One region of the Cytobacillus gottheilii genome, then DNA from elsewhere that is predicted to be linked to it. Evidence: riboswitches for the same ligand, from Rfam matches in the RefSeq annotation. Region 1 holds a riboswitch; each other region holds the start of a gene.
The links. A riboswitch is a leader RNA that binds a small molecule or an ion and turns the genes downstream of it on or off. The one in region 1 is predicted to bind cyclic di-GMP.

Region 1 (8,198 bases):
ATCAAGTCACTCAGATCATCAACAGCTGTTTCATCTTTAAAATGGGCAAGAGCAAGTATGGCATTACGCTGAATTGGTTTCTTTCCGCGCCACGAGCCCGACATGCGCCCAAATCTTTGCTTAAACTCCTTGTTGCTCATTTTTAAAATAGGCTTTAACAGCGGCTTTACGTCTTCTGAATTAGGCTCCATTTCAGGATGGAAATGAAAATCTTTGCCTTTATTTTCAGGACAAACGGTTTGGCATGTATCACAGCCATAGATGCGATTGCCCAATTCTTCCCGAAATTCATCCGGCATAAAGCCTTTTGTTTGTGTTAAAAAAGCAATGCAGCGCTGAGCATTAAGCTGACCGGGGTTCACCAAGGCCCCAGTCGGACAGGCATCCATACATTTCGTGCACGTACCGCAGCGATCCTCAATCGGCTTATCCGGTGCAAACGGAATGTTCGTAATGATTTCTCCTAAATATACATAGGAACCGAATTCTGGTGTAATGATGGAACAATTCTTTCCAGTCCAGCCGATTCCCGCTCTTTCAGCAACCGCTCGATCAACAAGCTCACCCGTATCCACCATAAATTTAAATCGGGCATCCGGCACTTTTTCAGCGATATAGTCCTGCAGCTGCTGCAGACGATTCCGTAAGATATGATGATAATCTTCTCCCCAAGACGCCCGGCAGAAAATACCCCTTCTTTCCCCTTTTTTCCCAGCAACCCGCTCCCTCATTTTAGAAGGATAGGCAAGAGCGATTGAAATAATCGATTGGGGTTGATCCAAAAGCAATGCAGGCGTAACTCTTTTATCCAGGTCAGGCTCTTCAAAGCCGGATTGATAATTCAGTTCAATTTGCTTCATTAATATATTTTTTAAACCAGTAAAGGTATCGGCTGTTGTAAAGCCGATTTTATCAATCCCGATTGACTGGCTGTATTGTATAATATCTTGTTTCAATTCTTCTACTTTCATGCAGTACACCAACTCACTTACCTTTTAATGAAAAAATCATTATTCTTATGATAAACTATTTCTAATCTATTTTGGAGGTGGAAACATTGGAAATTAACATTTCACCTGAATTGAGCACATTATTCCCTCATTTTAAAATCGGCGTGATTACATACCATGATATTCAAGTTGGCAAATCTCCGCAAATGGTAAAAGGCCGCTTGCAATTATTTCAGGAGTCGCTTTATTTCGATTATGAGGATAAAAAAGTCACCGAGATCGAAGCAATTCAGGAATGGCGTCAGATATTTAAAGCTTGCGGAAAGGATCCTAACCGTTATCGGCATTCCGCCGAAGCACTTTACAGACGAGTAATAAAGCAAAATTATCTGCAATCTGTTCATAGTGCGATTGATTTGAATAATTTCTTTTCGTTAAAATATCAAGTGCCGATCGGAATTTATGATGCAGACAAGCTTTCTGGTCCAGTCCAAATTCGACTTGGTGAGGAGAATGAATCCTATATCGGTTTAAACGGTCGGGAAAACTCTGTCCACCGATTACTTGTCGCAGCAGATGAAGCCGGTCCATTTGGCAGCCCGTTCGTGGATTCAGAAAGAACGGCTGTCACAGAAGAAACCGTCAATGCGCTGCAAATTGTCTTTCATCGCCCATCTATTACAGTTGAAGAAGCGGAAGAAATGACTGTTTCTTTGAAGGATATGTTCCTTCAAGTGCATGGGGGTACTGGTGAGGTCCGCATAATTGATTAATATTATGGAGTGCGTTCCGTCTGCTGCTGAGCAGGCGGGCGTTTTTTTGTGCTGAGCGACGGGATAGGCGGTGTGTTTTTGCGTTTGGCGGATAAAAGATGGTTTTTGGCGGATAAATTTTTTTAACGGCGGATAAAATTTTCTGACGGCGGATAACTTTCGTTAAACAGCACATTTCCTTAGCTTCTGAGCACATATCTCCTAAATGGACCCTTTTCACACATTCAATGAAAACACTTTTTAAAACATGAAAAAACGCAACATTTCGTTCTTAAAGAAACGGAACACTGCGTTGGTTATGTATGGAGCGGGTGAAGGGAATCGAACCCTCATCATCAGCTTGGAAGGCTGAGGTTTTACCACTAAACTACACCCGCATTATAATGAATCTTTTTAAAATAATTTTAATCTCACGAAATGTCATGCCTCTTTCTCTGCCAGCTCATTCGAGAAGCTAATGCGTCGAGGCAACTCGCAGATGTTTCAAGGATGCTATGCTCGTGGCTGAGGTTTTACCACTAAACTACACCCGCATTATAATGAATCTTTTTAAAATAATTTTAATCTCACGAAATGTCATGCCTCTTTCTCTGCCAGCTCATTCGAGAAGCTAATGCGTCGAGGCAACTCGCAGATGTTTCATGGATGCTATGCTCGTGGCTGAGGTTTTACCACTAAACTACAACCGCAATATAATAAAATAGTATGTTTTCAATCTCAAATTAGAACCTGCAAAATCTATCGAATTTTGTCGAATAATCCTGCTGACTACTTTTATTATTCTAGTATATTTATCCTCTATCGTCAACAGGTTTTTCATTTTTCTTTAACAAATGTTTAATAAAATCTTAATAAACCCACAACATTTCATAAAAGTTTTACATAAACACTTCTATTAGACTAGTATTTTTAACCTAATACTCCTTTAATTACTAATAATAATAGACTATAATACTCATAACGGCAAATCAATTGAAAGATTGAGACGCAAAGCCACAGGTCTAAGGCGCAAGCTATGACAGCTGGGTTACCGTAATTATTTTCTATTTAGAAACTAATCGTAAAGGAGAGATTGACCATGGTCAAAAAGACCTTGTATTCCGTATGTTTTGCATTTCTGTTCCTCACAATGATCAGCTCCTCTGCTCTTGCAGCCGAAAAGAAGGATTCAGCTTATCAAGAAACCTACCAGAATCTGCTGGATTCCTTTAAAAGCTATCAAACAACTGCTACATTTCCTTCTCAATCTTTTTCATACAAAGAAGTTGGTGAAGTCATCAATGACGTGTTAGCAGATCATCCTGAAATCTTTTATTTTCAGCACAAAAATACACTGATTTATTCAAACGGTAAGATTAAAATCAGCTACAAATACCCTGTTTCCCAAATCAAAACGATGGTCAGCAAACAAGAAAAGCTGATTAAATCCATATTAAAAGAGACAATCCAACCGAAGGATTCAGATTTTGATAAAGTAAAAGCGATTCACGATTATATTGTTTTAAATACAGCTTATGACTGGACAAACTATCAGAATGGAACAGTTCCTGAAAGCTCGTATACACCGTATGGTTTAATGGTTGATGGAATTGCCGTTTGTGAAGGCTACGCTAAAACGATGCAGCTGCTATTAGATCGCGCTGGTATTGAGAACGAATATATTGCAGGAACAGCTAACGGCGGTCCACATGCTTGGAATATGGTAAAAGTAGATCATCACTATTATTATGTTGACGCCACTTGGAATGATCCTGTCCCAAATCAGGCTGATCAAGTTAGCTATAAATATTTTCTTGTAGACGCTAAGACATTGAGAAAAGATCATGTCTGGAATGAAAAGCAATATCCATCAGCGGCAAGCACCAAATATGCTTACTTTCAAGAGCTTCAATCCGTGCAAGAGATGGGAAATTATTTCTATTACTCTAACAGTAAAGATCAGGACAAGCTTTACCGCATGAAAAAGGACGGTACAGGAAAAACAAAGCTGATCAATGCACGAGCACCTTATTTTGTCATCACGCACAACAAAATTTACTTCAGCAACTATTCAAACAGCGGATATTTGTATAAAGCAACACTAGCAGGCAAACACGCTAAACCTATGAATAAAGTACATTCAATTGATCTTTTCATCGATCAAAACAAGCTATACTATACGAATAAAAAAACAAATAAACAATCTTCCATTAAAACGAATTAAAGAGAAAACGGGATGGCACATAATGCCCTCCCGTTTTTTTCTATAAATCACCTGCTCCTGCGCTCAACCAAATTGATCCCTAATCCCATTCCGACAATCCCGATTAAAAGCATAATTAGCAGTGACATCGTTATGTCCGCCAACCCAGCATCATAAAAAATTACATTCATGATAGCATCCATTGCATGGGCCATTGGAAAAAGATCCGCTACAAACAGCAGTACTGGATTAGAAATCGTTCCTGGCATCATGTAGGATCCACTAACCAAAGGAATTAGCGGAATGATGGATGGATAAATCGCATAGAACTGTTCTGGTGTTTTTACAAATCCAGTAATCAGCATGGCAATGCTGATCATGCTGAATACAAACAGAGCAGATGCGAGTATGATTAGCCAAAACTGATTTCCAAGATCATACTTCAACACGTATTTAAACAATAATAGTACGGCAACAATCTGAAACATGGATATTAAGAAACTATATAAGATGTAACCAGTATACATTTTGGTCTTGCTGATCGGTGCAAGAATCATACGGTCCCAAACACCGGATACCTTATCATGTGATACATTATTCACTCTAAAGCCAAGAATAAAGGTGGCAATTAAGAGAGTAAAAGCAAACATTAACTGTGTCCGCATGTTATAGTCTGTCATCTCTTCATTGTTAAGCCCGACCTTTTCCATTTGAACAGGACCTGCTTGCAAGTACTTTTCCACATCATCTCTTGTCAGTTCATTTCCTTCTAAATCTGTAATCGCACTGATCTCCGCTTCTCTCTGAAACACAGAATGAACATGCTGCTGCATATATGAAACATCTGTTATTTCATCACTCGTGATGATCTTATAGTCATTCTCCATTAACTTTACAGCAGAATCAATATTCCCTTTTTCCAAATCTTCTTTTACCTGAGCCGAATCGGCAATCGTAAATTCCAGAGAGTCGTCAGTATTCAGCAGCTTCTCCCATTTCTTTTCAATTTGATCAGCATCTGCTTCTTCACTATAAATAACAAAGGAAGAGGGGGAGTTAGCACCGCCAGTAAAAATGACAGTGGCCAAAACACTGCCTGCTATTAACAAAATTAAGAATAAGGGCACTCGCCGATCCTTTGCAAATTGCGCCCATATAACAGATCTCATCATTTCGCATTCCCCCTTTTCGGATACAGCAGGACTCCAATTACAACAAGAAGCAGAAAGAATCCTACAAGCAGCAGACTAGAGAGTAAAATAGAAGATACTGTTTCATTTTGCACCCAATCTGTATAAATCACCAGCGCAAGTCCATTTGGTGTCCATTCCCCTATTTGCTGAAGCCAGTTTGGCAAAATATAGACTGGAACAAAGCCGCCCCCGATTGCTCCTAGTATGATTACCACTAACATAAATAAACCATTTGCAGTATCAATATTTTTCACTCTTAATGAAACGGAAGTAAAAGCGGCAGATAGGCCGGCAATGGACAAAGCTATTAACGTAATGATGATCATTAAACCTGCCCAAAATGAAGCAGAACGGTCAGGAAACACATCTAATAGGAAATTGGAGGTGAGAAGCACGAATAATAGCTGAACCCAAGCTAAACAAAAGGTTGAGACCATCTTCCCCATTAAAAATTGTGTTGGATGTGCATTCGATATATATATTCGATTTACAACCTGCTGTCTGATTTCTTCACCCGTTTTGATCGCGACTGTTGCTGCTAAAAACAAAGCAAAAAGCGCCCCCATGGTTACTGCATAATATTGTGCAACAGTAAGTGTAAAGGGTGTATGAGTCTCAACTGTCTCAACCCCTCCTTGCGGCGCATGCACAATGGCGTTTTCAGACCCTTCAACCTTTGAAAGAGCAAACTGATAATTCAATTGGTCGATAAACCCATCAATTACATTAAATAAGATGTTATTTTCATTTGTATTGTTTTCCAGCTTATAACGCAATTGGGCTGCCGGAGCTTCGCCTGTGATCGAAGAATATAGCGTTTCTGCTGTATACCCTTCTGGTATCACAAGAATACCGTCCAGTTCGCCATCCTCAACTCTTTGATTGGCTTCATCCTCATCCAGTTTCTGAACAGTCACAAAGTCTTTTATTTCTTCACTATTAAAATAGGCAAACAATTGATCCACAGGCTGCAATGCATACATACTTTCTGAAACAGCTAGAGCATTCGCTTCTGTAAAAGATGCCTCATTGACCAGCTTTTCCTGTAAAACCGTCATGGCTACCTCTTGATCGTCCTGATTTACAATCCCCAAGTGCAAATCCAATTGATTATCTTCATCGTCACTCATAACCCCAGAAAGAGCAAAATTCAACACGATAATAAGTAAAATCGGGAGCAGCAGTGCAATAAGTGTTTCCTTGCGATCACGCCAGAAAATTAACAAATCTTTTTTAATAAAATGACTCATTATGCCCCTCCCTCCTAGTCTCTTAAAGTGCGCCCGGTTAAATGTAAAAAGACATCCTCAAGGCTTGGTGTTTCTGTATGGAAATTAACGATCTGCACATGATGTTTCTCAGCGAGATGAACGAGGTTGCTAATAAGATTACTGCCCTTTTTCGCAATAATTTTCAATTGAAGATTGGAGGCTTCGACTTTGCTGATTCCTTCCATATCCTTTACTTCTTGAATAAACGATTCATCTAAATGGTTCAACTCTACTTTGTTTGTATCCTCGGAAGATAAAATACTGAGTAACTCAAGTTTTGTTCCAGCAGCAATGACGGCACCATGATCCATAATGTACAGTCGGTCACAGAGCTGTTCAACTTCCTCCATATAATGACTTGTATATAGAATAGTAGTGCCCTTCTCTTTATTCAGATTTTTGACTGTTTCTAAGATGTGGTTCCGTGATTGAGGGTCAATTCCTACGGTTGGTTCATCAAGAATGAGAATTTCCGGCTCATGCAGAAGTGCCGCCGCAATGTTAATTCTGCGCTTCATGCCGCCCGAAAACGTTTTGACGATTCCTTTTTGGCGATCCTTCAGCCCAACCATTTCAAGAGCATCCTGAATTCGTTTCTCCAGCTTCTGCCCTTTCAAATTATAGATGGAGCCGAAAAAGCGTAAATTTTCATAAGCAGAAAGCTCCTGATATAGGGCAATTTCCTGTGGAACAACGCCTAATACCTTGCGAAGTTCATCTGGTTTACCAAGCGTATTGGCCCCATTTAATTTAATCTCACCGCTGGTCGGCTTTAATAATGTAGACATCATTGAAATAGTTGTTGACTTCCCTGCTCCGTTTGGACCCAATAAACCGACTGATTCACCCTGATCTAAATATAAATTAACGTTTTGCACGGCTTTATTTCCTTTAAATGATTTGCTTAAATCAACCGTCTCAAGCATCTAACTTCCTCCTTTATATGGCTTTGTTAGGCATTGGCATCAATTGGGCAACAGCCTTGCTGCTCTTGATATTTCTAAGTATAAAATAAAAAAACCAGCGTCAATACTGACCCTGGTCATTCAAGGAAAAGGACATTGTTACTTTAGTCATTTTTTCTTTTTTGCATCGTGTTTTGCCGTAATGCAGAGTCTAATTTTGTGTTTCTTGGGCAAAAATTTGGTTGATCATAGGTTTTTTATAAAATTTCTCCGAGTATTCCTTGTTTTCCAGTCGAGTTTTAATAAAAATTTTTCACATCCGAGCAAACAAATCCGGTTTCCTATCAAAAATTTTCAGTTTCCCATCAAACGAACCCGTTTTCCTATCAAAATTTTTCAGTTTCCTATCAAACGAACCCGTTTTCCTATCAAAATTTTTCAGTTTCCTATCAAACGAACTCGCTTTCCCATCAAAATCTTTCACTTTCCTATCAACCGAACCCGTTTCCTATCAAAAATTTCAGTTTCCTATCAAACAAACCCGCTTTCCTATCAAAATTTTTCAGTTTCCCATCAAACGAATCCGCTTTCCTATCAAAATTTTTCAGTTTCCTATCAAACAAACTCGTTTTCCTATCAAAATTTTTCAGTTTCCTATCAAACGAACCCGTTTTCCCATCAACCACACCCCTGCGGGCACCTAACTCCATCCAAATACATCTAACTCATACAAGCCTGCTTCGAATCGCATAAATCGCCAGCTGTGTCCGGTCTCTTAGTTCTAATTTATCCAATATATGACTGATCTGATTTTTAACCGTGCCAACAGATAATCCTAAACGATCGGCGATCTCCTTATTGTTCAAGCCTTCGCCAATGCATTTTAAGATGCCTCTTTCTCTTGGTGTTAAGTCGGGATGTACG
Region 2 (8,198 bases), 820 kb from region 1:
AACTCCATTTGATTTAATGGATCCAAAGGAAGCAGAGAAGATTGGTTCTATTTTTGCATATCATGTTGTCAATAAGCTTCCTATTAAAAGCTTGGAGAATATTAATCTGCACCGCGATGGACATGAAGTGATATTAGAAACAAGCGGATCACCTATTATTGATGACGACGGGAATTGTATAGGCTATAGGGGGATGGATCGGGATATTACGCAAAGAAAGCAAAATGAGCGCAGACAGCAGCAGCTTTTAGATATAATTGAAGCTTCTCCAGACTTCATAGCAACATTAGATACAGATGGAAATAGTTTATATTACAACCCGGCAGCACGCAGAATGCTGGGAATCAGTGAAGAACAATCGGGCAGTAAAACAGCGAAACAAAGATGGCTGAATGAGACAATTAAATATAATGGAATTCCGGCTGCAATAGCGAATGGGCATTGGAAAGGGGAAACCTCCATTCTTAAAAGTGACGGGGAACAGGTACCGGTTTCGCAAATGATTGTGGCACATAAATCTGACAACGGAAGGGTCGAATTCCTTTCTACAATTGCGCACGATATAACAGAAAGAAAAGAACTGGAAAGAGTGATCGAATATCAGGCGTATTATGATGCATTAACGAATTTGCCTAACAGGCGCTCTCTCTATAAAAAAGTATCAGAAATAATGAATGAGATGATGGAACACAAAAAAGCAGCTGTATTGTTTATCGACTTAGATAACTTCAAAGACATTAATGATCAGTTCGGTCATCAAACAGGAGACCTCATTTTAGTAAGAACAGCAGAACAAATTAAAAGGTGTGTTGGGGAAACCACTTTTGTTTGCCGCTATGGAGGCGACGAGTTCATTGTTATTTTAGAGAATCCAGACAATGTATTGGAAGTGAAGGCAGAGGCAGTGCGAATCTTAGATTCACTGCAGCAGCCTATTGCGCTTAATGGCCATACGTTTCAAATGACTGGGAGTATCGGCATCAGTATGTATCCAGACGATGGAACTGATGTGGCGACATTAATCAATAAAGCAGATCATGCTATGTATGAGGTTAAAAGAGATGGAAAAAACAATTATACAGGCAGCTTTTAGAAATCTTTTTATAATACAATATCTATGATTTGATCATAACTGGTGCATGCTAATTTTGGGATGAACATTACAAAGGTTGTCACCAGCAGGTTTTTTAGTCCTACCATTATAGGAGGTAATAATATGCTGAATGAAAAAGGTTTTCCGGAACATTTTCTATGGGGTGGAGCAACTGCGGCTAATCAAATAGAAGGCGGCTATCTTGAGGGTGGAAGAGGTCTGAATCTTGCAGATGTACTGCCTGGCGGACCAGCTCGGTTGAAGCTTTTGTCGCAGGCTGGTTTTGACTTTGAAATGGATAAAGAGAAATACTCCTATCCCAACCATGAAGCAATTGATTTTTACCACCGATATAAGGAAGATATTGCTTTGTTTGCGGAAATGGGTTTTAAGGTATTTCGTCTGAGTATTGCTTGGAGCCGCATTTTTCCGAAAGGTGTGGAACAGGAGCCAAATGAAGAAGGCTTAGCCTTTTATGACCGTGTATTTGATGAACTTGAAAGGTATGGCATTGAGCCGCTGGTAACCATTGCCCATTATGAAACACCATTACATTTGATTAAAGAATATGGCGGGTGGAAGAACCGAAAGCTAATTGAATATTTCGAGCGCTATGTTACGGTTATATTGAACCGCTATAAGAATAAAGTGAAGTATTGGTTAACGTTTAATGAGATCAATAGTGCTACACATTTTCCGCTCTTTGGTCTGGGTTTTTCTGCAACAAGTGATGAAACCCGTTTACAAGAAAGCTTTCAAGGTCTTCATCATCAATTTGTGGCAAGTGCGATCGCCGTAAAACTTGCCCATAAAATAATTCCAGATTCACAAATTGGCTGTATGCTTCTTTACGCACCGACCTATTCCTATGATAGTAATCCGGAAAACGTCATGTACGCACTAGAAGAAGGAAGAGTCTTTAATTTCTTCTGTGGAGACGTACAAGTTCGCGGGGAATATCCGACATTTATTCAACGGTATTTCAAGGAAAATGATATAAAAATTGATATGCAGCAAGGTGACTTAGAATTAATTAAAGAAGGGACAGTTGATTTTATTTCCCTTAGCTATTATATGTCCAGAACAGAGAAGAAAGAAAAGAAAGCAGAAGAGATTGGGGAAGGAAACCTAATTGGCGGTGTAAAAAATCCATTCCTTCAATCAAGTGATTGGGGCTGGGAAATCGACCCAACTGGACTGCGGATCGGATTAAATGAGTTATATGGACGTTATCAAAAGCCTTTAATGGTTGTTGAAAATGGATTAGGAGCATACGATAAGGTTGAAGAAGATGGCAGTATAAATGACGATTATCGCATTGACTACCTGCGGGATCATATAAAAGCAATGGCAGAAGCCATTAAAGATGGTGTCAACCTGATTGGTTATACCACTTGGGGCTGCATTGACTTAGTGAGCAATTCCTCCGGACAATATTCTAAGCGATATGGATTCATCTATGTAGACAAGCATGATGATGGTAGTGGCACGCTAGAGAGAAAGAGAAAGAAATCTTTCTATTGGTATAAAGATGTTATCAGCTCTAACGGGAAAAATCTTTAATATTTTCTATGAGATGTGGGATCGTATAGTAAATCTATACGGTCTTTCTTATTGTAAAATGGAATTAGCCCGGCTGATCAGTCGGGCTAATTCCATTTATAGTGCAGCTGCTTATTCAATTTCACCAGCAGGTCCAAAGAATTCAAAATGCATTTGCTCTGATGGTACACCCCATTCTTTAAGAGCAGCATAGATCTTTTTCATAAATGGCACAGGGCCGCAGAAGTAAAAGTCTGCCTGAGAAGTTCCAGCGATTGATTTAAGCCACTCTGAATCTATGAAACCTTCTTTATCATAATTCTGATTTTTTCGATCCTGTTCAGTTGGATTGGAATACGCTGCAAAACTTTTCACATGCTTTGATTTACTTGCAGCCTCTGTAACTTCATCTCTTAAAGCATGGACATTACCGTTCAAAGCACCATGAATAAACGTAACCTCTCTGTTAGGCTGTTCTTTTATAATGGTGTGCAGCATGCTGACCATTGGAGTCAATCCGACACCGCCGCTGATTAAAACTGCTGGAAGTTCGTTTTGTTCCAGCATAAATTCACCAGCCGGAGCACTAACTTCCAAAACATCTCCTTCCTCAACATCCAGATGAAGATAAGAAGACACTACACCTTGTTCTTCACGCTTTACACTTATGCGGTAATAGTCTTTTTCGGGTGCAGCAGATAAGCTATAGTGACGGATATGGGTATATGTATCTCCGTCAGGCTGAACTCTTACAGTAAGATACTGGCCGGCTTGGTAAGAGGCAATGTCCAAACCATCCTCAGGCTTTAAATAAAACGAAGTGATAACATCACTTTCTTTTACTTTGCGCTCAACAATGAAGTTTCTAAATCTATCCCATCCGCCTGGCTGTTCCTTCGCTTCTTTATACATTTCTGCTTCAATGCCAATAAACGCATCAGCAATTACTCCATAGGCTTCTGCCCAAGCATTGATGATCTCATCGGTAGCTGCATCTCCCAAAACATCTTTAATGGCAGCTAATAAATTTTCTCCTACAATTGGATAATGTTCTGGCAGTACGCCAAGTGCTCTGTGTTTTTGTCCAATTTGCTTAACAACAGGAATAATTGCGCCTAAGTTATCAATATTTGCAGCTGCTGCATAAACAGTATTTGCTAAAGCAGTCTGCTGACGGCCTTCCCTCTGGTTGGCATGATTAAAAATGTTCAGTAGCTCTGGGTGTTTAGATAACATTTGACTGTAAAAATGGGTTGTAATTTCTTTGCCGTGTTTTTCAAGAACAGGAACTGTACTTTTAATGATTTTAATCGTTTCTTGGCTTAACATAATAACATCCCCTCTGGGTTAACATGTATTTTATATGCATGTTTATAATATAATAATAGTGGCAATAAAAGATATATTTTATATACATCTTTTGAAAAGTTGTCACATTTAAGAAGGGAATTAAATATATTTGACTGGTTTGATGTATGAAGAACCATTGCTTCTGCGCTTAGAAATATTGGGAAACCAGACAAATATCAGATTCGCTTGCGCTTGCCACTTGTCGGCTTTTCTAGATATAATACTAGGAAACGAATTAAGGAGCATTCATAAGGATGAGGCTAACAAACTATACGGATTATTCTCTCCGTGTTTTAATATTTTTAGCTCTAAAGGGTTCTGAGGAATTAAGCACCATTCAAGAAATAGCGGATTCTTATAATATCTCCAAGAATCATTTAATGAAGATTATTCATCACTTAGGACAATTAGGATATGTCGAAACTATACGCGGACGAAATGGGGGAATTCGTCTTGCTAAAGACCCAAAGGATATTAATATTGGAAAGGTAGTCTACGAAACAGAAGAAGACTTTCACATTGTTGGCTGTTTTAAACAGGGAGAAGGCTATTGCTCAATTTCACCGGCTTGTAAATTGAAAAACGCCCTATACGAGGCATTGCAAGCTTTCCTGAATGTTTTAAATGGATATACATTAGAAGATTTTGTTTTAAATAGAGTAGAATTAAATCATTTATTTGGAAATAGAGATGTCTGACCATGTAGCTGCTGCTTTTGGGAGGCATTTTTTTTACGCGTTGGATAGGTATGATTACCTAAATTAGAGGAGAAACCTGTCTCTCTAAGCAACGCCAAACCGGGTCGATGGACCTGTCCCTAAAACCCACAACCCCTTCTGCACTCGAATTTGTGTAAAGATTGTTAATCTATAGTTACAATTATCGACAAAACTTGCCAGTTTCTATATAATAAAGTAGGATATTTTCATCATGATATAAGTACTATTTTCTGAATATGATAAAGGCAAACTTATCGAAAGGTAAGGACGCAAAGCTACGAGTCTAACATCCGTATGGATAATGATAGTCGGGTTGCCAAAATTAATGTAAAGCGATTAATTGGCTATCCTTGTCTAGGATAGCCTTTTTTATACTTTCAAAAAGTGTAAATGTGCAGCGCAGAAGAAGGCTCGATGCAGTGGGTATTTTAGGGCTGTAGTATAAGTGCAACTAAGCCTCTGTCTGTGTCCTTTTAGGACTTGTCACTCGGCAAGTTTTCTTTATGTTTATTAGACTCAGGTTGGAAAAGAGTGCAGTGCAAAGCAAAGTAGAAAACGACAACATAAAAAAGGAGATTTAGAGGATGATTGTAGTAGATAAAAAGAAATATATGATGGCCATTAATGAGAATCAGAAGGAAGTTCATGTCCAGGTGCGTGCAGGCGCAATGAGAGAAGAAGATGCAGCAGAGTATATGGGAGATTTGCAGGAAACGATTAATCGGGTGCCAAGACAAGAGTACACATTTGTTATTGATGCAACGTATCAAAAGCCGACTCCATCAAAGGTTGTTCCACAGATGGAACAAACGATGAAGTTTTATAATTCCCTAGGGTTTAAAGATTTCCTGGTTCTTAAGCCAACTTCTAAAATTGCTCAAGTACAAATTAGAAATGTGCTTGAAAGAATTGAATTTACCGGTACATTTGTGGATCAGCTGCCTCATGCGATTAAAAGATAAATAAGCAATCAATCTGAACAAGGGAGATAGCATATGGAAGCGATACAATCACTTTATACATATCAAATTGTCGGGCAGGAACAGTCAGATTTAATTGCAAAAAGTGCTGAATGTTTGGCACGCTCTTTTTTTGGTATTGATGTTTCAGGAAAATGGGTGCAGGAGCCTATGGTCGGCCAGCTGAATTTTGAATATGAAGACCTTTACGATTTTATTCATGGCTATTTAACTTCTGTTGCTGGACAAGGGTATTGTGCAGTGGCTATGGATGAGCAGCAGCAAGTAGTAGGAGCTCTTGTTGGCGATACGAATGCACCTGAAATTATCGGAGAAGATATTTTCGAAGGATCTTTTTCTGATATGAATATTCTTCTTAGTGTGCTCGAAGATGTGGACAAGCGTTTTATGGAAGATTTTCAAGCGCGCCATGGCAGAGAGATAGCAGATGGTGAACTATTGCACCTTTTTATGTTAGGAGTAAGAGCTGAGCATGGGCGCCATGACATTATTAAGCAATTAGGTGCTATGCTGATCGATAAGGCAAGTGCAGAAGGATTAAAGTTTGTTCTTGGTGAAGCGACAAATCCGAAATCCATTCGTGTGATGGAAAAGTATCATAATATGACCAGATACAAAGATCTTGGCGGAAATTATATTGTTTATGATTATAAAAACCATGATCGATTAAAGGGAATTCCTTCAGAGGTAGCAGACGGAACATATATCCTTGTGAAGGAGCTTTAGGATTTATCTTTTCATACATGCTCCTTGTGGAATTTATTGTTAAATAGTAAACAAACTTGTATAAGAACTTATTAAATATAGAGTCAGGAGAATTAATTAATTATGGAAGCTATTCTAATTGGGATTATTGTGGTCTTATTGGTAACAACCGTTTATTTTGCTTTCCGCTATTTTTCACTGAAACGCCACTCACATATTCATAGTGAAATTACAATGGGCATGAAGGAACTATCAGCTGGAAAGATGATCAGCAAAGTAGATGAAAAAAGTGAAACTCATGCTCACTTTAACCAGCTGATTGAATTTTTAGCTCATGCCAGGGAAAAGTTTTCTGTGTTTGCAAAAGATGTTCATAATACTTCGGAAACGCTTGTTGAAAGTGGTGAATACGCTGCTGAAAAAGCTGATATTGTACGAGCGGCCATTGATGAGGTAGGCAGAGGTCTTCAAAAACAATTAATTTCTACAGAAGAAAGCTCTGTATCCATGGAGGATATGGCACAAGCTATTGAAGATTTATCGATCCGCTCTAACCATATTTCTGAACAATCAAACACTACCGTAGAATTAACGCAAGAAGGCAATGAGAAGCTAAAAGATTCATTAAAGAAGATGGAGAAATTCAATCAAACGGTCAACGTTACCTATGATGCCATCCAAAAGCTTGGGGAAAAATCGTATGAAATCGGCACCATTGTAAAAGTAATTACAGGTATATCTGAGCAAATCAATTTGCTGGCTCTAAATGCAGCAATTGAAGCAGCACGTGCAGGAGAGCATGGTAAAGGATTTGCGGTTGTGGCCGATGAAGTCAGAAAGCTTGCTGAACAATCCCGCCAGTCTTCTTCAGAAGTATCAGACATCGTGAAAAATATTCAGGAAGAAACCACTATTGTTGTAAAATCAATGGAACAGGGAACTTCTGAATTCACAGATACGAACTCTACGATTATCGAAGTTGGAAACATGTTCGAGAAAATTTTAGAAACGACAAAAATTATTGCTGATAATAATGTCAATTCTTCAGCGAGCACAGAAGAGATCTCATCCAGTTCACATCAGATCATGTCAACGATTAGAGAAATCGCAGCTATTTCACGTGAATCTGTTGAAATGTTTGAAGAGCTCATTGAAATCAGTGATGATGAACTGCAAACAATGCAAATTCTTGTGCACGAAGCAAATAATATTAAAGAGTTAAAAAACGAAGTTGAAGAAATTATAGCTGCCTGGAATCAACGTGGTGAAGAGACAGCAGCAGAAAACATAAAAGAAACTGCAGGGAATGTAAGTGCAGCGGCAGTGTGATTTATAAAAGGAGCATCCATCAATGAACAGATGGATGCTCCTTTTACTATGTTGTTCAGGACCCAAGCTCCTTTTCATCTGTTCCTAAAGCTGCGCCAATACAATTGATGTATTAAGAGAAAAATTCATGCAGTTTTCAGGATGCATACCATGCTGTCTAATGGTTAAGCTAACTGAAAAAAAGGAATTAGCACTTATGTCTAATTTTTTGTCATTTCTCATATTAAGATTAATTATTGTGCCCATTTTGGCTTATTGTCTGAATGCTTTTACTTTTTTATTTCTGTTGAGCTAATAGATCAAACCTATTAAGATACTTTCGAGATCCATTTCTTCTTGCTACTTTTAAATGAAATTAGTTAACTTATTGTTTTCTAATCTCTTACTGAAATATCACTAAAATAGTGTTTCTTCTATAATATATGTGCAGAAAAGGCAACTGAATACACGGCCTTCAAGCAAAGAAAACTTCAGGACACG
Region 3 (8,198 bases), 420 kb from region 1:
GGTTTGAGGTTGCAGCTGGCGTTTAGCGGATAAAACGGTGTTTTTGGCGGATAAATAGACTTATTTTGAATAATTGCAGCGTAAAAAAGCCGGAAAAAGACACTTTTTCCCTTCAACACGCATAGATCTGAAGAAATTTTGCGAGCTTAAACACAAAAGACACGGCAAGCATTCCGTGCAAGTTACACTTGAGTTATTTCAACTAATTCTGCCTCCAGAATATACCGATAAGGCGCATCGCCAATAAAGGTGAATGGATAACAAGTAGAAATCGTTAATAGTTCCTCTGGAGCTGTAGAGCGTATAACAGTTGTGTCATCTGCGTCCACGATATAACTTTTCTTAATTTTGTAAGTAAACTCCCCATAAGGCATAGTCACATGAACAAGGTCTCCAATCTGCACATCACCAAGCCGGCGAAACACGGTATCACGGTGGCCGGAAAGCAGTATTTGATCAGCCTGCCCAGGTAAAACGGTGCTGCTAAAGTGACCCACGCCTTTTTCAAGCTCATCCTCATCTGTTCCTTCTATAATAGGAAGTTCACCATCGATGGTTGGAAGCTGAAGAATTCCGATTGATTCCCCAATTTGAAAAGAAGGAATCTCGATTGGCGTTTGTTCAGAAACAGAAGAAAAGTCACTCTCCGAACTCTTTCCGATATTCTGATACGCCTGCTCAAGAGATTCTGCTGTTTTTGCCTCAGTTTCTGCAATTGCAGAAATTCCTTTATATAATAATCCTCCTCCCACAATCATCAGAATACTGGCACTAACGAGCAACAGAATGGAACCGCCCTTCACTCCAACTCCTCCTTTTGCGAGTTCTTGAACTTCATAAAAGATAGGTAATAAGCAAAATCATCTTTTGTAATTCCATTTTCAATAGCTTCTTTAATTAAAAGAATCCATTCTTCATCCAGATTAGATAAATCTTTTTCCTTATCTAATAAGTCTTCAACAGTGGTATCAAGCGTGTCCGCCAGACGTTCTAGAATTTGCAGAGAAGGATTTTTCTGAATGCCCCGCTCAATATAGCTTAAATACGATTTTGACACTCCTGCGAGTTCCGCTAACTCATTTAAAGAATATCCCTTTTTTCCTCTTAAATATTTCACCTTTATTCCGATCATAAATGACTCCTTTTTCATAGATAAGCTTATCAGCACGTTTTTATATCTGTAAGAAACCAGAGGAAATTTATATTTAAAAAACAAATTAACATATTCATTATAACGAACAAATTGTTCTGTAAAAAATACGAAATAATGAGAAAACTGAAGATAAAGTAAGAAAACGCAGGAAAAACGTTCGTTAAAACGAAAATTTGGCGATTTTTAGTATTTTTCAAACTAGTAAAATTGAAATATACTCAGTTTGTAGGTTCGATAAAACGAACGGAAGATAGAGCAAATAATGAACAATTTCCTGTTGGGGGGGATTCCAATAAGAAAGAAACGCTTGAGAAAGTTCAAAAAGAAAAACAAGAAGTTAATCAATGGAATAAAAATAACTGCAATTTGGTATTTGTTTTTCGGAATGGCAGCCTATCTAACAGGAAATACAAATGCATATTTTACTGATGCCAGCAAGGTAAACGGCCAAATCAGTGCCGGAATATGGCTTCCTTCATTGAAAGTTACTGAAACAGGTTACTCTGATGATGGGAAAGGCATTTACGCTAAAGTTGAAAACACTGGAGCTGCAATGGAATCACCTGGTTCATATCAAATTTTAAAAGAGAATGAAGCCGTGTACGAAGGTTCAATTGACGTATTAAGTGAAGGTGGAGCAACCACCATTTCCTTTGAAGCCAGTGAAAGCGGTAGCTATCAATTTAGAATATCTGCCTCTGGGTCAGAAGATAGTTTATCAGAGATATTAGAAATAACGATAGAAGAGCAAGAAGAAGAACCTAAAGAAGTGATTGATGAAAAAGGTAAAGAGCCGCCAGCTGAACAGGGGAAAGATGAGCAGGAAAACAGTCAAGATCCTGAGCAGTCTGAACCGCCGGCGAACAAAGAAGATCCTAAACAATCCGAACCTCCGGCACCTCCAGCAGATAAGGGCGGTAAAGGGGAAGGGAAAGAGATCCCGCCTCCTGCAGATGAAACCATCGAGCAGGAAACAAAGCAGCCAAGCGAACCAGTTCAGCCACCAGTGGAAGAACCACCGAGTGAACAAAATTCTGAAAAAACAATAGAACAGGCTGGTGATTAGATGAAAAAAGCTAAAAAAATAATTAGCAATGTGATCACAGGAGTATTGTTTGTGAACTTAATACTAATGGCATTTCTCGTGATCTCCTCCAAAGCATCAGGAGGGGAACCACAGGCCTTTGGATATCAGCTGAAATCAGTACTATCAGGCTCTATGGAACCAACATTTCAAACAGGTTCTATTATAGCAGTCAAACCTGTAGATGCTGAACAAGCAAAAAAGCTTAAGAAGGATGATGTCATCACGTATGTAACTAGTGATGAAATTTTAGTCACACACAGAATTATCGGAGTCACTGAAAGCGGCGACCAGGTTATGTATGAAACAAAAGGGGATAACAACCAGACTGCAGATTTGGAATCTGTCTTATCAGACAATATCAGGGCCGTTTACTCCGGTTTTACGATTCCTTTTGTAGGTTACTTTATAGACTTTGCACAATCGAAAGAAGGAAGTGCAATCTTACTCATTGGTCCTGGAGTTCTCTTGCTTGCTTATGCAGCATTCAGCATATATCAAGGCTTAAGAGAATTAGAGCCAAAAGCAAAAAAAGAAGAAGAAACAACAGAAAAAACAGCTTAATACAATTGGTTGAACCTCTTGATATTACAAGAGTCAATATAAAACAAAATATTACATACCCAAAAAGGGTCAGGGAGGAAATTAGAAATGAGCATTAAGAAAAAATTAGGTTTAGGTATTGCATCAGCTGCACTTGGAATGTCATTAGTTGGCGGGGGGACGTTTGCATACTTTAATGATGTAGAAGAAACTAAAAGTACATTTGCTGCTGGGACATTGGATTTAGGTGTTGATCCTACAACCATCATTGATGTTACTAATATTAAGCCTGGTGATTGGATGAATCGTACATTTGAACTTCAAAATAATGGTTCACTAGATATCTCAGAAGTAATTCTTTCTACAGATTACACAGTGACAGATGTTGAAGGTGACAATACTGATGATTTTGGAAAGCATATTCGAGTGAACTTTTTAGAAAATGAGGATAAGAGCGGTCTTTTCACACCTAATGATATTATTTATTCGACAACTCTCCATGACTTAAAAGGTACTGCACCGGATGCAGTGCAGAAGAAGATTTGGTCATTCTTCGGAGAACGAAGTGGTTTAGCTGCTGGAACTTCAGACAATATGTATGTTCAATTTGAATTCGTTGACAATGATGCTGATCAAAATGAGTTCCAAGGAGATTCTTTAGAACTTAAATGGACTTTTGATGCTAAGCAAACTGAAGGCGAAAGAAGATAATAGCAACACAAAAAGGCGGGAATTTATTCCCGCCTTTTGTCAAATCAAATGAGTGAGGTAATGCCATGAATAATCAAGGTTTGCTGGCAAAACCAAAGATCGTTTTCATCCTATTTATATTTGTGCTTTCATTGGGCATTGGCGGGCTTCCTGTTCATGCAGAAGATCGAGAGGTTGATATTCAGACTAATCCTCATGGATATCTTTTTCAAGTTGACAATTTAAAACCTGGAGATTGGATGCCGCGAAATATTACTGTAAAGAATAATGGCTTAATGGACTTTAAGTATATCGCTAGAATTGGAGATAAAAAGTCTGTAAAGGGTTTATTGGAAGAGCTGGAGTTCATGGTGAAAAAGGAAAATGATCTTTTATATGATGGAAAGCTGAAAGATTTTACGGGCTTTTCTCCAAGGGAACTGACAAAGGGATCAGAAGAAACATTATTCCTTCAAGTAAAAGTGCCCGAAACGTTAGGAAACAGTTTTCAAGGCAGCTCAGCTGAAGTTGAAATTATCTTTTTAGCAGAGAGAATTGGAGATTCAACCCCAACTGATCCAGGAGAAGACCCAGATCCAACCGACCCAGGAGAGGACCCAGATCCGACTGATCCAGGAGAAGATCCAGATCCGACTGATCCAGGAGAGGACCCAGATCCAACCGACCCAGGAGAGGATCCAGATCCGACTGATCCAGGAGAAGACCCAGATCCAACCGATCCAGGAGAGGATCCAGCCCCAACTGATCCGGGAGAAAATCCAGATCCAACGAACCCTGGAGAGAACCCAGATCTGACTGATCCAGGCGAAAATCCAAATCCAACGAACCCAAATCCTGCCGATCCAGTTAACAATCCAAATCCAACAGTACCTGAAGATGAACAACCGGCGCAAGATATTGTTGTAAGTCCAGAAGTGGTAAATACACTTCCAAATACGGCAACGAATCATTACAACATACTCATAGCAGGTCTGATTGCAACTATTGGGGGAGGTTTCCTTTTACTTATTTATATTAGAAAAATTCGCAATGCAGGTTAGACGCGAAATGATAAGGGGGAAAGAGACTTGAATATAAAAAAGAAACTAGCTGCTGGTGTCTTATCATCTGCATTAGGATTTAGCCTGGTTGCAGGAGGAACATTTGCTTACTTTAGCGATCAGGAAACTGCAGAGAGCTCTTTTGCTGCCGGTACATTAGATTTAGAGATTAACAAAGAAAATATTATCAAAATTGATAATCTCAAACCAGGTGATTATGCATTTCGTGCTTTTGAATTGAAAAATGCGGGTTCATTAAACATAAAAGATATTCTTCTGCAGTCTGAATACGAAGTATACGATAAAAAGGGCGATAACAATGGGAAAGATTTTGGTGAGCATATTATCGTTCAATATTTATATAATGTATCAGGCGGAGAACAAGTGATATTTACAGAGAGCTTAGCCAACTTAACGAATAATCCAGTTCAAGTTTTGGAAAATATGCCAGCAGGTGCAAGAAACGCAACTAAATTCACAGTCCAGTTTAAATTTATTGATAATGGGCAGGATCAAAATATATACCAAGGAGATGCCCTAGAGCTTAAATGGACATTTAAGGCAAACCAAGAAGCTGGATCATCTAGGTAATTTTATAGAAATTACGGTGATTAGATGAAAGTCATACTGTATTATCTTGCGCTTTTAAATTTACTCGACGGTGCGGTAACCTATCTTGGCCTTCACCACAACATCATCACAGAAGCCAACCCTTTAATGGATGCCATTTATGAGGCAGGACCTCATTGGTTTCTTGTACTAAAGGTTGCCCTTTCGGTGATTTTGTATGGATTGAATTTCACTGGCGCTGTTCCGGATGGAAAAGGAATTAGAAGGCTGGCGCTGTTTGCTGTTATTTTGTATACAGCTGTTTGTGGATTGCATAGTTTATGGATTATTCCTTTTGTTTTAACATGAATGGTTTGCAGAATGAATAGGATGATAAAAGAATCCCCTGGAGATGAGGTGCTTTATGTATCAGAAAAATTGTGATCAATGCCAGCGTCCATCCTTCAGCAGCAGTGAACAAGGAGATTGGCTCTGTCCGGTTTGTGGAAATGCTCTGACCCACCAGCCATTTTTTAATGCTATGACACAGGAAAGAGTGAATGTTTCCTATAAGGTAAACACACAAAAAAAGCAAAAACAGATGGGCACTCTTTACCAGTCTTCTGCTTTGAAGGATGAAAAATCTATTAATCTGATCATTTAACTAGGACTATACTCTGAAAAAAATAGAAAAAAATAAAATAATGTACAAAAAGTGACAAACATTAACAAAAGGTTATAGTATGATAGATAGTGAGGAAATACTTTGAAGAAAAGGCAAACTTGCTGAAAGGCAAGGACGCAAAGTCACGGATCTAACGTATAATATTGGGCATCATTACCGATGTAAGGGAATTTTACTATCATACTGCCTAAAGAAGATACTATGATGGCCGGATTGCCTAGGATACGATTCGTATTTTGGGGGGAAAAAGAGTGATCGAGATGATGAGTAATAATCGTGAAGTCGTTGATGCTGAATGGATCCAGTTGATTACCGAAGCCAAGAATATGGGGCTGGAACAAGCGGAAATCAGAGCTTTTCTTCAATGTCATTTAGAAAAAGAAGCGGAGAAGGTTTAAAATGAGGGTAACTGTCGGAATAAATAAGGCGTGATACATAGTGTATCGCGCCTATTTTGTTGCCATTTTTACTGGCAGAGTCTGCTAGAAATATATCTCAATCAATGTTAGACCATGTCTGTAGCTGATTATTTATTTTGTGTAGTTCGCCATTTATTGAAATCGAGAAATTCACGAAACTGTTCCTTTGATACTCCTGATTCCATGGCTTCTTTTACAATTTTCATCCACTCAGAATCAAGCTCTTCTTTATTAATTTGCTCATGTATTAAATGATCAACTGGAACATCTAGTACACCAGCAACTTTTTCCAGAAACTGGATTGAAGGGTTCGTTTGGAGGTTTCTTTCCAGAGAACTCAAATAAGATTTTGCAACTCCTGCTTGTTCAGCAAGCTCAGATAAGGATAATTTTTTTTCCATTCGGAGCTGTTTGACTCGATCTCCAATCATTCAATCTCACACACCTTATCAACATTGGTAAGTTCATCATATCAGAAAATGCCTTACCAGTTCCATATTACGAACAATTTGTTCAATAATTTCTATATTATAGTATCATAAATTCCGTCAAAATTTCACAAAAATTTATTCTTTTTATTGTTGGGTTTTAGGCCTTTTATCCTAATTTGCCATTTTTTCTTTTTCTTCTTCATTTTTGTAAATATCTGCAATTTCTTGAACAGCTTTATCCATATGATCAGAGCAAATATAGAAGAATGGACCATCATATTCATTAAGTTTAAATGTATAACGAGGATCGTAATATGTTTCCAGCAGCAGCTGAATAAAGCGTCGATAATCTTTATGCAAGAGCGCTTCTTCGATAAGAACGATGGCTTCTTTGTCTCTAAGCCTTTTTTTGACTAAGATAAAGGATTCCTCTAATTTAACATTAAACCATTTTTCATGTATATATGGTTTCACATATTCGTTGAACAAACGGTTCACTCGCTGTTCCATTGAACAATCCAATTGAATGTGAATGCCTTCTTTTTTTAGATGAATTAATTCCTCAGGCTGGACAGCTTTTCCGATTCTTTTGCTTTCAGCCTCCATAATGACAAAAGGTGACTCCTGTATGGTATGCAATGTTTGAAAAAGCAATGCATCGAACATCTTTTGATTATGTGGATTTTCCTGGCCAAAACTGCCAAAGATTGAGCCTCGATGACGCGCGATAAGCTCTAAATCAATGACGGGCATGCCTTGCTCACTTAGTCTGTTTAGTACTTCTGTTTTGCCGCTGCCTGTTAAACCGTGTAAAACAATGGCTTTTTTCTGCATCATACTCGGCAGTTTTTCTAAAATATATTGACGATAAGCGCGATATCCTCCAATCAAACGAGGCATGGGGAGCCCGGCAAATTGCAGAAAAGTTGCGACTGATTTACTGCGAGTGCCGCCGCGCCAGCAGTAGATCACAGGTTCATTGCCGTTATCTTTTATGGATTTGACTTGTTTTAATAGCTCAGGAATTTTAGGAGAAACGATTTCCATTGCGCGCCAGCGTGCTGCATCACCGCTGGTCTGTTTATACAATGTGCCGATTTCTGCCCGTTCTTCATCAGTAAATAAAGGGATATTAACGGATCCTGGTATGTTAAAATCACGGAATTCAATTGGAGAGCGGACATCGACCGGAACGGCTCTGTCTAATTTCAGTAATTGTTCAACACTCATTTCTTTCATTTTCATTGCCTCCAATAGGTTTCTAGTGCACAATATGAATGTGGTGTTAGCTGTAGAAATATAAGATACTTACGGATACTATAGCAGGGAAACAGGGAGACTGAAAATAGGAAGACGTTTCGAAGCTGTGCATCTGGCTCTTATTCATAGGTTGTAGCTAACCTTTTACATTCTGATTATACTCTTTTATTGTGGTGATTCTTGTGAAAAATAAATATTTAATGATTTATGAAGATCTGGTAGAGAAAATTCATCAGGAAGAATATCCTGTTCATTCCATATTACCGTCTGAAAATGATCTGACTGATTTATATTCTACTTCAAGAGAGACGATCCGCAAGGCT

Region 2: linked by a shared signal. The riboswitch ahead of J1899_RS02435 (hypothetical protein) and the one ahead of J1899_RS06390 (DUF5050 domain-containing protein) in region 1 are both predicted to bind cyclic di-GMP.
Region 3: linked by a shared signal. The riboswitch ahead of sinI (DNA-binding anti-repressor SinI) and the one ahead of J1899_RS06390 (DUF5050 domain-containing protein) in region 1 are both predicted to bind cyclic di-GMP.

Annotation. Positions count from the first base shown of each region.
Region 1 is NZ_CP071709.1:1,289,510-1,297,707, reverse strand. Features, by position in the region: gene queG (tRNA epoxyqueuosine(34) reductase QueG) at 1-971, opposite strand, end outside; gene J1899_RS06400 (B3/B4 domain-containing protein) at 1,058-1,723, shown strand; tRNA gene J1899_RS06395 (tRNA-Gly) at 2,027-2,100, opposite strand; cyclic di-GMP riboswitch class I at 2,676-2,758, shown strand; gene J1899_RS06390 (DUF5050 domain-containing protein) at 2,802-3,926, shown strand; gene J1899_RS06385 (ABC transporter permease) at 3,974-5,077, opposite strand; gene J1899_RS06380 (ABC transporter permease) at 5,074-6,348, opposite strand; gene J1899_RS06375 (ABC transporter ATP-binding protein) at 6,363-7,295, opposite strand; gene J1899_RS06370 (response regulator) at 8,000-8,198, opposite strand, start outside.
Region 2 is NZ_CP071709.1:473,585-481,782, forward strand. Features, by position in the region: gene J1899_RS02415 (sensor domain-containing protein) at 1-1,093, shown strand, start outside; gene J1899_RS02420 (glycoside hydrolase family 1 protein) at 1,217-2,656, shown strand; gene hmpA (NO-inducible flavohemoprotein) at 2,768-3,964, opposite strand; gene J1899_RS02430 (Rrf2 family transcriptional regulator) at 4,240-4,683, shown strand; cyclic di-GMP riboswitch class I at 4,939-5,025, shown strand; gene J1899_RS02435 (hypothetical protein) at 5,289-5,666, shown strand; gene J1899_RS02440 (hypothetical protein) at 5,700-6,410, shown strand; gene J1899_RS02445 (methyl-accepting chemotaxis protein) at 6,513-7,718, shown strand.
Region 3 is NZ_CP071709.1:868,985-877,182, forward strand. Features, by position in the region: gene J1899_RS04185 (class D sortase) at 183-803, opposite strand; gene J1899_RS04190 (helix-turn-helix domain-containing protein) at 800-1,132, opposite strand; gene J1899_RS04195 (SipW-dependent-type signal peptide-containing protein) at 1,461-2,219, shown strand; gene sipW (signal peptidase I SipW) at 2,220-2,801, shown strand; gene J1899_RS04205 (CalY family protein) at 2,889-3,491, shown strand; gene J1899_RS04210 (TasA family protein) at 3,557-4,531, shown strand; gene J1899_RS04215 (TasA family protein) at 4,559-5,122, shown strand; gene J1899_RS04220 (DUF5658 family protein) at 5,147-5,449, shown strand; gene J1899_RS04225 (hypothetical protein) at 5,505-5,744, shown strand; cyclic di-GMP riboswitch class I at 5,847-5,986, shown strand; gene sinI (DNA-binding anti-repressor SinI) at 6,026-6,163, shown strand; gene J1899_RS04235 (helix-turn-helix domain-containing protein) at 6,292-6,615, opposite strand; gene mnmH (tRNA 2-selenouridine(34) synthase MnmH) at 6,787-7,854, opposite strand; gene treR (trehalose operon repressor) at 8,058-8,198, shown strand, end outside.